Regions from separate parts of the Paenibacillus sp. GYB004 genome, predicted to be linked through region 1. Evidence: riboswitches for the same ligand, from Rfam matches in the RefSeq annotation. Region 1 holds a riboswitch; the other holds the start of a gene.
What was found. A riboswitch is a leader RNA that binds a small molecule or an ion and turns the genes downstream of it on or off. The one in region 1 is predicted to bind cyclic di-GMP.
Positions count from the first base shown of each region.

Region 2: linked by a shared signal. The riboswitch ahead of ggt (gamma-glutamyltransferase) and the one ahead of PV433_RS19010 (diguanylate cyclase domain-containing protein) in region 1 are both predicted to bind cyclic di-GMP.

Region 1 is NZ_JARBDB010000047.1:96,709-101,803, reverse strand. Features, by position in the region: gene PV433_RS19010 (diguanylate cyclase domain-containing protein) at 17-2,050, opposite strand; cyclic di-GMP riboswitch class I at 2,181-2,273, opposite strand; gene PV433_RS19005 (HAD family hydrolase) at 2,457-3,122, opposite strand; gene PV433_RS19000 (AAA family ATPase) at 3,290-4,258, opposite strand; gene PV433_RS18995 (polysaccharide deacetylase family protein) at 4,615-5,095, shown strand, end outside.
Region 2 is NZ_JARBDB010000011.1:385,590-390,684, reverse strand. Features, by position in the region: gene PV433_RS07615 (methyl-accepting chemotaxis protein) at 1-1,656, opposite strand, end outside; gene ggt (gamma-glutamyltransferase) at 1,780-3,399, opposite strand; cyclic di-GMP riboswitch class I at 3,655-3,746, opposite strand; gene PV433_RS07605 (HAD family hydrolase) at 4,200-4,487, opposite strand; partial or broken gene PV433_RS07600 (HAD hydrolase family protein) at 4,726-4,935, opposite strand; gene PV433_RS07595 (hypothetical protein) at 4,948-5,095, opposite strand, start outside.

The sequences.
Region 1 (5,095 bases):
ATAGGAAAATGAAAGGCTATACTCGGACCAGCCGGTCTTCCTGCGCCGCACCTTCCCGGATCGGGAGCTCGACTTCCACCGTAGTCCCTTTGCCCGGAACGCTTCGGATCGTCAACCTTCCACCGTGGTTCTCCATAATGTTATTGCACACCATCAGGCCAAGCCCCGTTCCTTTATCTTTGGTCGTGAAAAAGGGTTGTCCGATCCGCGAGATCAGCTCATCCGATATGCCGTCGCCTTCGTCCTGCACGCGTACGACAACGTCCTGCTCGGACAATAACGTCGTAACGGTCACTTCGCCGCCGTCCGGCATCGCTTCGATCGCATTTTTCAGCACATTGACGAACACTTGCTTCATCTGGTTCTCATCGCAGCGGATGACCGGGAGATCCTCCTTCTCCACGATGACGATCCGCACCTTGTTGAGGATCGCTTGCGTATCGAGCAGCGTCACCACATGACGAATGACTACCCGAATATCAGTATCCCCAAAAAGCGTCTGACGCGGCTTGGATAGCAGCAAAAATTCATTAAGGATCAAATTGATCCGGTCTAGCTCCGTCAACATGATCGGATAATACGACTTGTTCTCCTTCGGGGACGATTGCAGCAGCTGAATAAACCCTTTCAGCGCAGTAAGCGGGTTGCGAATCTCGTGCGCCAAACCTGCGGCCAATTGCCCCATCACCGCGAGACGGTCGGAGTTGCGCAGCAGCTCTTCGGATTTTTTGCGGTCCGTAACATCTTTGGCCACTCCGTATATGCCGACGATTTGAAGATCGGCGATAATCGGTATGTTCGTCACGTCCACTTCGACCGTATAGCCTTCTCTATGTATGAGCCTCAGCTCCAGATGCACGGAGTTGCCTTCCATCGCTTCCTGAAAAGATGTCAACGCTTTCAATCGGTCCTGAGGATGTATGAGCCCGACGAACTGGCGTCTGGTCAACTCCTGGGCGGAATATCCGAGCAGCCCGGAGACGGCGGGATTAATCGCCAGCAGCTTGCCTTTACGGTCGAACGTACAGATCGGCGCCGGATTATGCTCGATCAGGTCGGCCGTTTTGCCGAGATAAGCCGGCAGCTTATGCTGCAGCTTATATTCATACATATTCAGATCGGCACCGTGCAGCAGTTCCTCGATATGTACCGTCTCTTCGGTTGACGATACCGCTACGCCGACCGAAAAGGACAACGATACCGGAGGCAGCCCGTCGTCGGGGATAAACGACTTGCCGTTCAGCTCGTCCAGCAGCTTTTGCCGCATATTCTCAAACCGGGGAGCATCCTCGACGATGACGACAAACTCGTCCCCGCCCAGCCTCCCGGCGATACCGTTTACATCACGAATCATCTCCCGCAGGTAGTCGGCGACAAGCATAATGACGCGGTTCCCGATCATGTGGCCGTAGGTGTCGTTGATTTGCTTGAAAAAATTCAGATCGATCAGCAGCACCCGGACCGTCCTGCCGTCGTCCAGCAGTCTTTGACCAAATTGCAGCGTCTGTTGCAGCGAAGCAAGGCCGGTCAGCGAATCGATTCCGCTCAGGTGGCGGTACTCGTTTCGTTCCTGCTCCAGATGTTTAATATAAGAGGCGAGGAGAATGTTGGCCAGAGCAATAAACGAGAAAAAAACCAGGTGGGCGATCCGCGCGAATGGTTCCGAGTCGTCGGTGACGGTATACAGATGGAGGCCAACCGCAAGCGCGGCCACTAGCATATACAGGGGATTGGGCATTAGGAGAGCGTACATAAGCAACAGCGGGTAAGCGATGAACAATTCGGCATACCATACGTCAAGCTGCAAGGCTGCAGCGTATACGAACAAAGCAAGCCCCGTCAGCACATAAAAAACGGGCGGCTTCCCCCGAAAAATGACGGAGGCTAGCAGAAAGCCGGCAAATGTACACGAGGCCGCTACGCTTGCGGCATCCGGCTCACTAAACAGAATCGCGCAGACGCTGACGACCAGTGCGAGCGCGACGAACAACCACTTCTCGCTTCGGTACACGGATTGGAGGCACGCCCGTATTAAATCCATACGCTGCATAGGGTTCTTCCCTTTCAACTGCATATTCGAATCCTGCAAACGAACTGCTGCGGAGAAGCCCGCCATATATAAAGCCGCCCCTAAACAGGGACGGCCGATCACAGCAATACTTATCGCTGAAGCGAACGTTGTCGGCAGCCCAGCTGTCATGGCTCATCGAGCGTGGAGCGTTAGACCTGAAGCTTTGCGTCCCTGCCTTTCGGCAAGTTTGCCATCGAGATGATAACGAATGTGACGTTGGTTGTACTCGAAATTTAATATACCATACCTTACCTTTTTTTGAAACTAGAAAGTAAGCGGTACAAATGCCTGTCGATTCAGGGTAAAAAGTGTCGCAAATCTCTCGTTTCGGCCCGGCATGCGAGCCGCCGGTTCTACCGGAACAAAGGCCGAACCGCCGCATTCGCTAGACCGCCGGCAGCTCGGAGATTAGCTCGGCCAGATCAAGCCCCTCCATCGTCGTCAGACGTTTCCGGTGCTCGCCGAACAGCAGCGCCTCCGTGACCGGATTCGGCACGATTACGCAGTGCAGTCCCGCCCGGTGGGCAGCTAGTGCGCCGTTAGCCGAATCCTCGAACGCGATCGCTTCCCCGGGCTGGACTCCGAGACATCCGACGGCCTGTACATACAGCTCCGGGTCCGGCTTCACTTTCAACACGTCGTCCTTGGTTCGAATGCACGAGAAACGGTCCAGCAACCCGAACTTCGTTAAGTACCCGGTCACCCAGCTCCGGCTCGAGCTGGAAGCCAGCCCGACCGAAAGCCCGAGCCGTGCAGCCTGATCCAGCACCGATATGACGCCAGGCCGAAGCTGCTCCGTCTCCATCCGCTGCAGAAACAGCTCTCTGCGCATCCGGCTGAACGCGTCGCGGTCAACCGGCTTCCCAGTCTGGTCTTCCAAATATTTGTACGGATCGAATACGTCCGTCATGTCCGTTCCGATGACGCTGGACCATACCTCAAGCGGGAGCTCCGCCCCATGCTGCCGATACACGTCCTGGTATGCCCTGAATTCATTGGTTTCCGTGTCCAGAATAACTCCGTCAAAATCAAACACAATGGCTCGAATCATCGTTCAGTATGCCTCCATCCGCTATTTAGCTCTATAAGGATATGGACTCCTATCCCTCCATTATAGCGGAACTTCACCGACAGCGTAGCTTCAAACCGAAAAAAGCCGCAGCCTGCGGCTCCTTTTACACATTTCCTTCGGCTTGCCGTCGCGTACGCGCCGGGTTTTTACAGTCCAAGTCCCGCACGCGGCTCAGTCCGCATATCCTCGGGTTTAATCGTCATCAGTTCCTGACGCCCCGGCGAACTATTTTGATACTGGCCGAGCAGCCGGACCGCTTGATGACGCATCGACTTTTCCATCACATTGCGCACGTAACGGGCGTTGCTGAAGGCGGACAAGCAGTTGTTTTTCTCGGCGATCAGCATCTGCCTCAGCTTCATGATGCTTGCCGGAATAAGCGTATACTCCCGTTCCTTCCCCATTAGCTCGGCAATTTGCACCAATTGGTCGATAGAATAATCGGGGAAATCGATCGCGATCGGGAACCTCGAAGGCAATCCCGGATTTTGGGCGAGAAAAAAATCCATCTCTTCCGAATAACCGGCCAAAATGAGCACAAACTGGTTCTTGTGGTCCTCCATCGCTTTGACCAGCGTATCGATCGCTTCTTTGCCGAAATCTTTCTCGCCGCCCCGCGCCAGACTGTACGCTTCGTCAATAAACAAAATGCCGCCCATCGCCTTCTTGACCAGATCGCGCGTCTTAAGCGCCGTGTGTCCAATGTATTCGCCGACCAGATCGGCCCGCTCTACTTCGATCAGATGGCCTTTCTGCAGCAGTCCCATCGACTGGAACAGCTTGGCGACAATTCGTGCGACTGTCGTCTTGCCTGTTCCCGGATTTCCTTTGAATATCATATGGTACACCTGCTGGCTGGCAGCAAGTCCCGCTTCCGCCCGGTATTGCCCGATTTGCAGCAACGCATAAATTTCGAACACCAGTTCCTTTACGTTGTCCAAACCGACCAACTGGTCCAGTTCCTTCAGCATCTCCGCGAACGGCCCTTGTGAAGGCACCGGCTTCCCGCCGGCCGGCTGCTCCTGCTCATGGACGGCCGCAGGTTCCGGCGTTCGGAGCACGACATTGATTTGTCTGGACGATTTGGCGGCACCGCTCACGACTCGACTGCTCATCGGATTCACCTCTTTCCTTCGGTGGTGCAGGCTTGGATCGATTCGCCCGTGTCGGGAAAACCAGCGTGTAACAGCCGGAATTACCCCTGCCTATAATGTACAGGATTAGAAGTTGTCCTATGATCGAAGTGCGTGTCCCCATCCAAAATTTCTTTTACATCCAAACGTGTCAACTGCATACAATAAAGAGTAGTTTTTTCGGTATTTTTTCACTTGGCCTCGCAATTCGGGTATGGTAGACTTCACGTAAAAGCGCTGCTTGCAAGGCGCGGAAGGTCATCCATTCCCGTTGAACTGCAGCTTGGCACCGGATTGGGAAGCTTGGTTAGACGGATTGAATAGCGAGGAGGATTTCCATGAAGGAACGTCTCTTATTGTCTTTCACTCTGCTTGTTGTCGTATACACGCTCGTTCCTTGGGTGGTGACGCGAATATTCTCGATCGGTGTATTCCGCAAGGGATCGGCCGGCAACCGGATCGCGCTGACCTTCGACGACGGTCCCGACCCGGAATACACGCCTCTTCTCCTGGATCTTCTAAAAAAACATGACGTGAAAGCGACGTTTTTCGTCCTTGGCGCCAAGGCGGAGCGGCACCCCGATCTGATCGGGCGCATCCATAGGGAAGGCCACCAGATCGGCATACACAACTACAGCCACAAGTCCAATTGGCTGATGAGCCCCTGGTCGGTACGGCGGCATCAGGTGGAACGGTCGGCCGATATCGTTTCTTCGATTACGGGCTCCAAACCCGCTTATTACCGGCCGCCGTGGGGCATATTGAACGTCTTCGACTTATTTACCCTGAAATCTTATAACATCGTCTTATGGTCGGTTA
Region 2 (5,095 bases), on a different contig from region 1:
GGCGATCTGTCCGGCCGATTGGGCGGACTGCTCCGCCAGCTTGCGAACCTCTGCCGCAACGACGGCGAAGCCTCTTCCCTGTTCTCCGGCCCGGGCAGCCTCAATCGCCGCATTCAAGGCAAGCAAGTTCGTCTGTGCCGCGATATCGGATATAAATTTGACCATTTCGCCGATCTCTTGCGAACCGTCACCCAATCGTCTGACGATTACTTCGATATCGCTGACGGTTTTCTCGATCGAGTTCATCTGGACGATGACCGATTGAATCGCTTTGTTGCCCGCCTCAGCCGCTTCGGACGCGCTCATCGAAGACTTGGCCACGCTTTCCGCACTGGAGGCGATCTGATGGACGCCCATCGCCACTTTTTCGATCGACTTGACGCTTTGATCGACTTTCTGCACCTGCATCTCGTTGCCGTCGGCTACTTCCTGGATGGAGACTGCGATCTGCTCGGTTGCCTTGTTCGTCTCCTCCGCATTGGTAGACAATTCTTCGGAAGAAGCTGCCACTTCGGTAGCCGTCCGGTTCACTTGCGCTACGAAATGCTTCAGCTGATCCACCATTCCGTTCAGAGAAAACGCCAGCTGGCCCACCTCGTCACGGGAACGGATCGTAAGCCGCTCGACTCTTAAATCCCCGTTGGAGACCCGGGTCATAATGTCTGCAACTGCTTTTATCGGCCGTGTAATCTGGCGTGCGATCATATAAGCGAAACCGATTACGATCGCACTGACCAGCAGAATAATGACGATTACACTCGTTTGGATAGAGCTGACCGCCGCCGTAATCGAATTGACCGGCACATGAAGGTACAAGCCGTAATTGGTCGAAGGGATCGGCGCTGCAACTACAAGGTATTCTTGACTGCCGTCCCGGTAGGTGTAGGTGTTCGATGACGTTTTCTCCTTTCGGAAAATATCTTTCAGGCTCTCGGGCAGACTGGCTTCCTCGAACGGCTGGCTAATTACGTCCTCCTGGGGATGGACCTGAATCGCTCCCAGGTTGTCGATTACGATCGGATATATTTTACCGCCGTCCAGATTCAAATCCTGCAAGTAGGCTGTAACAAAATCGCCGAAATTGATAACGCCCGTCAGCACGCCCAGCTTCTCTCCGTTATTCCCGATTACCGGCGTAGCGGCAATGATCGAACGTTTCCCTGTCGTCTTGGCGAGCAAGACGTCGGAGAACGTCGACCTCCCTTCCATTCCCGCGTGGAAAAACGGTCTCATCGAAAGATCGGTTCCCGGCTCCAGCGTATCGACGGCTTCGACGGTGCCTTTCGGATTCAGGAAGCCGTTTCCGTCAAACTCCGTATTTTTCGTAATGCTTTGCAGAAAACGGGATTTGGCCGCGTTGTCCGTTGATTTCACTTCCGAAGTCGTGGCGAGCAGCTTGATATTGCCCATCCGCTCTTCCAGCCATTGATTGATCCCGTTCGCCCGGCTGTCCACCAGCTTCTCGTAGCTCTCGCGCTGTTTGGTTATCAGCTCGGAAGATCCCTTTTGGTAGACGAAGATGGCCGTGCCGATCAGCGGAACGAGTGCGACTAACAGAAAAAAGATGATCAATTTGTTTTGAAGCTTGCCGGTAATCCGCTTGCCGATCGTAACAATTCCTTTTCGGTTGTTGTCCGGTTGTTCGTTCGATAACACTTCATTTAACCCCTATCCTAAGTTGATTAATTGGGATCGAGCCGATGTCCAGTCACAAGAAGGCTCCTTATGCTCAGGTCCGGCTGCTTGTCTGCCGAAACCTAAGCGATAAGGAGCAACCAATTAGTAACCGAGTGCGGCCCCTTCCCCACGTGGGTCTGCTCCGCCAAATTTCACATTCGTATCCGGATGAATCAGAATCGCGCCGGATTGTCCCATTATGTCTGTGTAAGCTTCAAGCTCAACGATCGAATGACCTCTTTTGATCAGCTCGTCTTGCACTTCTTTCGGAATTCTTCCTTCGACCTTCACGTCGTTCGATTGGGCGCCGACCGTCCGGCCATACAGCCATCTAGGCGCCTCGATCGCTTGCTGCACCGTAAATCCGTAATCGATAATCCGGGTTACGAGCGAGGTTTGCGTTTGCGGCTGTCCCTCTCCACCTTGCGTGCCGTACACCAGATAAGGCTTGCCGTGCTTGAACAGCATCGCCGGGTTAAGCGTATGGAACGTCCGCTTGTTCGGCTCCAGACGGTTGATATGATCCGGGTCCAGGGAGAAGAAGCTGCCGCGGTTTTGCAGCAATACGCCCGTACCGTCGGCGACGACGCCCGAGCCGTAGTCAAAGTAGTGGCTCTGAATCATCGATACGGCGTTTCCGTCCTTGTCCACGATCCCCAGCCAGACCGTATCGCCCTTCGGATCGAGCGGCTTCAAGTTATTCGATACTTGCGTCATGTCGATCCGGGAAGCAAGCTCGATTCCGCGCTCTTTCGACAAAATCTCATCCACCGGTATATCGGCGAATTCCGGGTCCGTCAACCATTTGTCCCGATCGGCAAAAGCGTGCTTCGTCGCTTCGACGATCAAGTGATAGTAGTCGGCGCTGCCTTCCTCCACGTCGTTTTTCAGATCAAAGTTGTTCAAAATGTTCAGGATCGACAAGGATGCCATGCCCTGCGTGTTCGGCGGGAAATTGTAAGCCGTATAGCCGCGGTAGTTCGCCGAGATCGGGTCTACCCAGTTTGCTTTGTGGTCGGCATAATCTTTTTTCGTCATCACGCCGCCGTGCTTCTGAATGTCCGCGACAATTTTCTCGGCCACTTCGCCTTTATAGAACCCGTCGGCTCCTTTTTTGGCAATCAGCTCAAGCGTATGGGCCAAATCTTTCTGAACGAACAAATCTCCGGCTTTGTACACGTCGCCGTTCGGCTTCAAAAAGGTGTTGCGGAACGTCTCGAACCGCTGCAGATTTTTGATCTCCGGCTGAGTCGTATCGGTATCGATAATCGTCCAGAGCTCCTGGTTCGGAGTAACCGGAAAGCCTTTGCCGGCGTACTGGATGGCCGGCTCCAGCAGTTTATGCCACGGTAAACTGTTTTTCATCGATGTTTTGGCGTAATTGTAGGCTTCTTCCCAGCCCGATACGGCTCCGGGCACGGTGTTGGCCGACAAGTAGCCGCGGCTTGGGATTTGGCTGTAGCCGAGGTTTTTGTAGAAATCGATCGTGACATTTTCCCCGGAGCGGCCGCTCGCGTTTAATGCTTTCAGCTCTTTGGTTTCCGCGTTGTAAACCATCCAGAACGCATCTCCGCCGATGCTGACGTAGTGCGGATACACGACCGACAATACAGCTGCCGCCGCAATCGCCGCATCAACCGCATTACCGCCGTCCTGGAGCACTTTGAGCGCCGCTGCGGAAGCCAGATAATGCTGGGTGGTGACCATGCCGTTCGTCCCCATCGTCGTCGGTCGGCCTGTCGATTGCGCCGCCGCAGCGATGCTGCTGAAACATAATGTGAATATAAGCGTAATAATGGCTATTTTTTTTCGAAAACCGTTCGTCATATACTCTACCCTCCGTTGGTATATAGCTTGGTTGAACATGGCCGTAAATGTCGAGCCTTATGCCGGGTTTATTGCATCTCCCCCTTTCTGCGCACACAAAAAAGGCGACAAAGTAATTGTCACCTCCATAGACTCTATTGGCCGTTGGTGACAGGCAACTGGCTGGCATGCCTTCCATGCGGGAAGGGGTAGCCCCTGTAGCTTTGCGGCCTGTCCTTTCGGACAGTGTGCCTTTTTCTGTTATGAAACATCCATATACTGAGTCTTACGTACTATAATAACTTATATAATAATTATTTCAAGTGTTTTTAATCATTCCCATGGCAGAAAACGCCATTCATCGTCATTTTTCGATGAAGTTTTTATGGTTTCTCATGGTGAATTTTGTCGTTTTTCCACTATATAGGATGCTTCGTTGTTACATTTGAATCAATTCAGTTAATCCCTGGAATTCGTTTGGCACTATATTCCTTATTTGTAGCATGATCGTCTCCCGCTTTCAAGTTAAAAATTGTAAAACGACATGGAAGATTTGTAAACGTTCCCCGCGCGAACCCGGACAGACCCGTTTGCAAAAATCCAGAACTCCCAAATTCCCGTATCTCCGTTAATACAGTAATGCGACTTTCGGCACAAAAAAATCTGTCCCCTTTCATAAGGAGTCAGATTGAAGTCCAGCCGGGTTGATTCGAAAGTCATGCATATCGTTCGCCCAACTCGCGAAGCTTGCAGATGATGTTGCGTTCCGTATGCTGGTCTGCCGGAATTCGTTCCTTGGCGATTCGCAGCAAAGGCTCGTAATCCCCGATCGCCACCGAATGATGCGCCTTCTCGAACAGTGGCAGATCGTTCATGTCGTTACCGAAGCAGACGAACGGGCCGATGGGATAACCCGATAGCTCCAGAGCCGACATTTTGTTTACGCCCTTGTAGGTCAGATCGAGTATTCCTTCTGTCGAATGATGGTGGATCGTTACGTCCATCCGCTCCAATCTCCGGGGTAACTCGCCGAAATCGGAGCCGGGCAGCACTACGATTTTCATATACGATTCGATCTAGTCCAATTCGATGCGAGCCGCAAGCTTGTCCGGGTCTACAAAGCAAAGGAACGGATGCCGGATGCGAATCCGCCATGCGGCAGGCGTAATTCCATCTGTCGTCGATAAGATATTCGGCATCGAACTCTTGTAAAATATGCAGCAGTTCCTTCGCAAGTCCGACAGGGATCGGAACCGAGGCTTGAAGCTCGCCCTCGAAGTAAGTCATCGCCCCGTTGGCGCCGATCAGAAGCCGCTTTCTCAACCGTTCATCCAAGACGGGAAGCATATCCCGGCAAGGACGGTCGGAAGCAAAACCGACACAATGGCCGGTTTGCTCCAGCTCGACCAGCAAGTCTGCATTATCAATTATACGGAGCAACACGGTTACCATCAATGCGCCGGATTAGATGACTTTTCGCAGCAAAACAGTGGCGGACGACCGCATAAGAGTCTCTATCGTCAGCTCCCGAACCAGATTCAGTACGTTTCTCTCGTTCTCCGCCCTCTCCCATACGTCGGACCGCCGGGGCTTGCGGAGCACCCAATCGGTT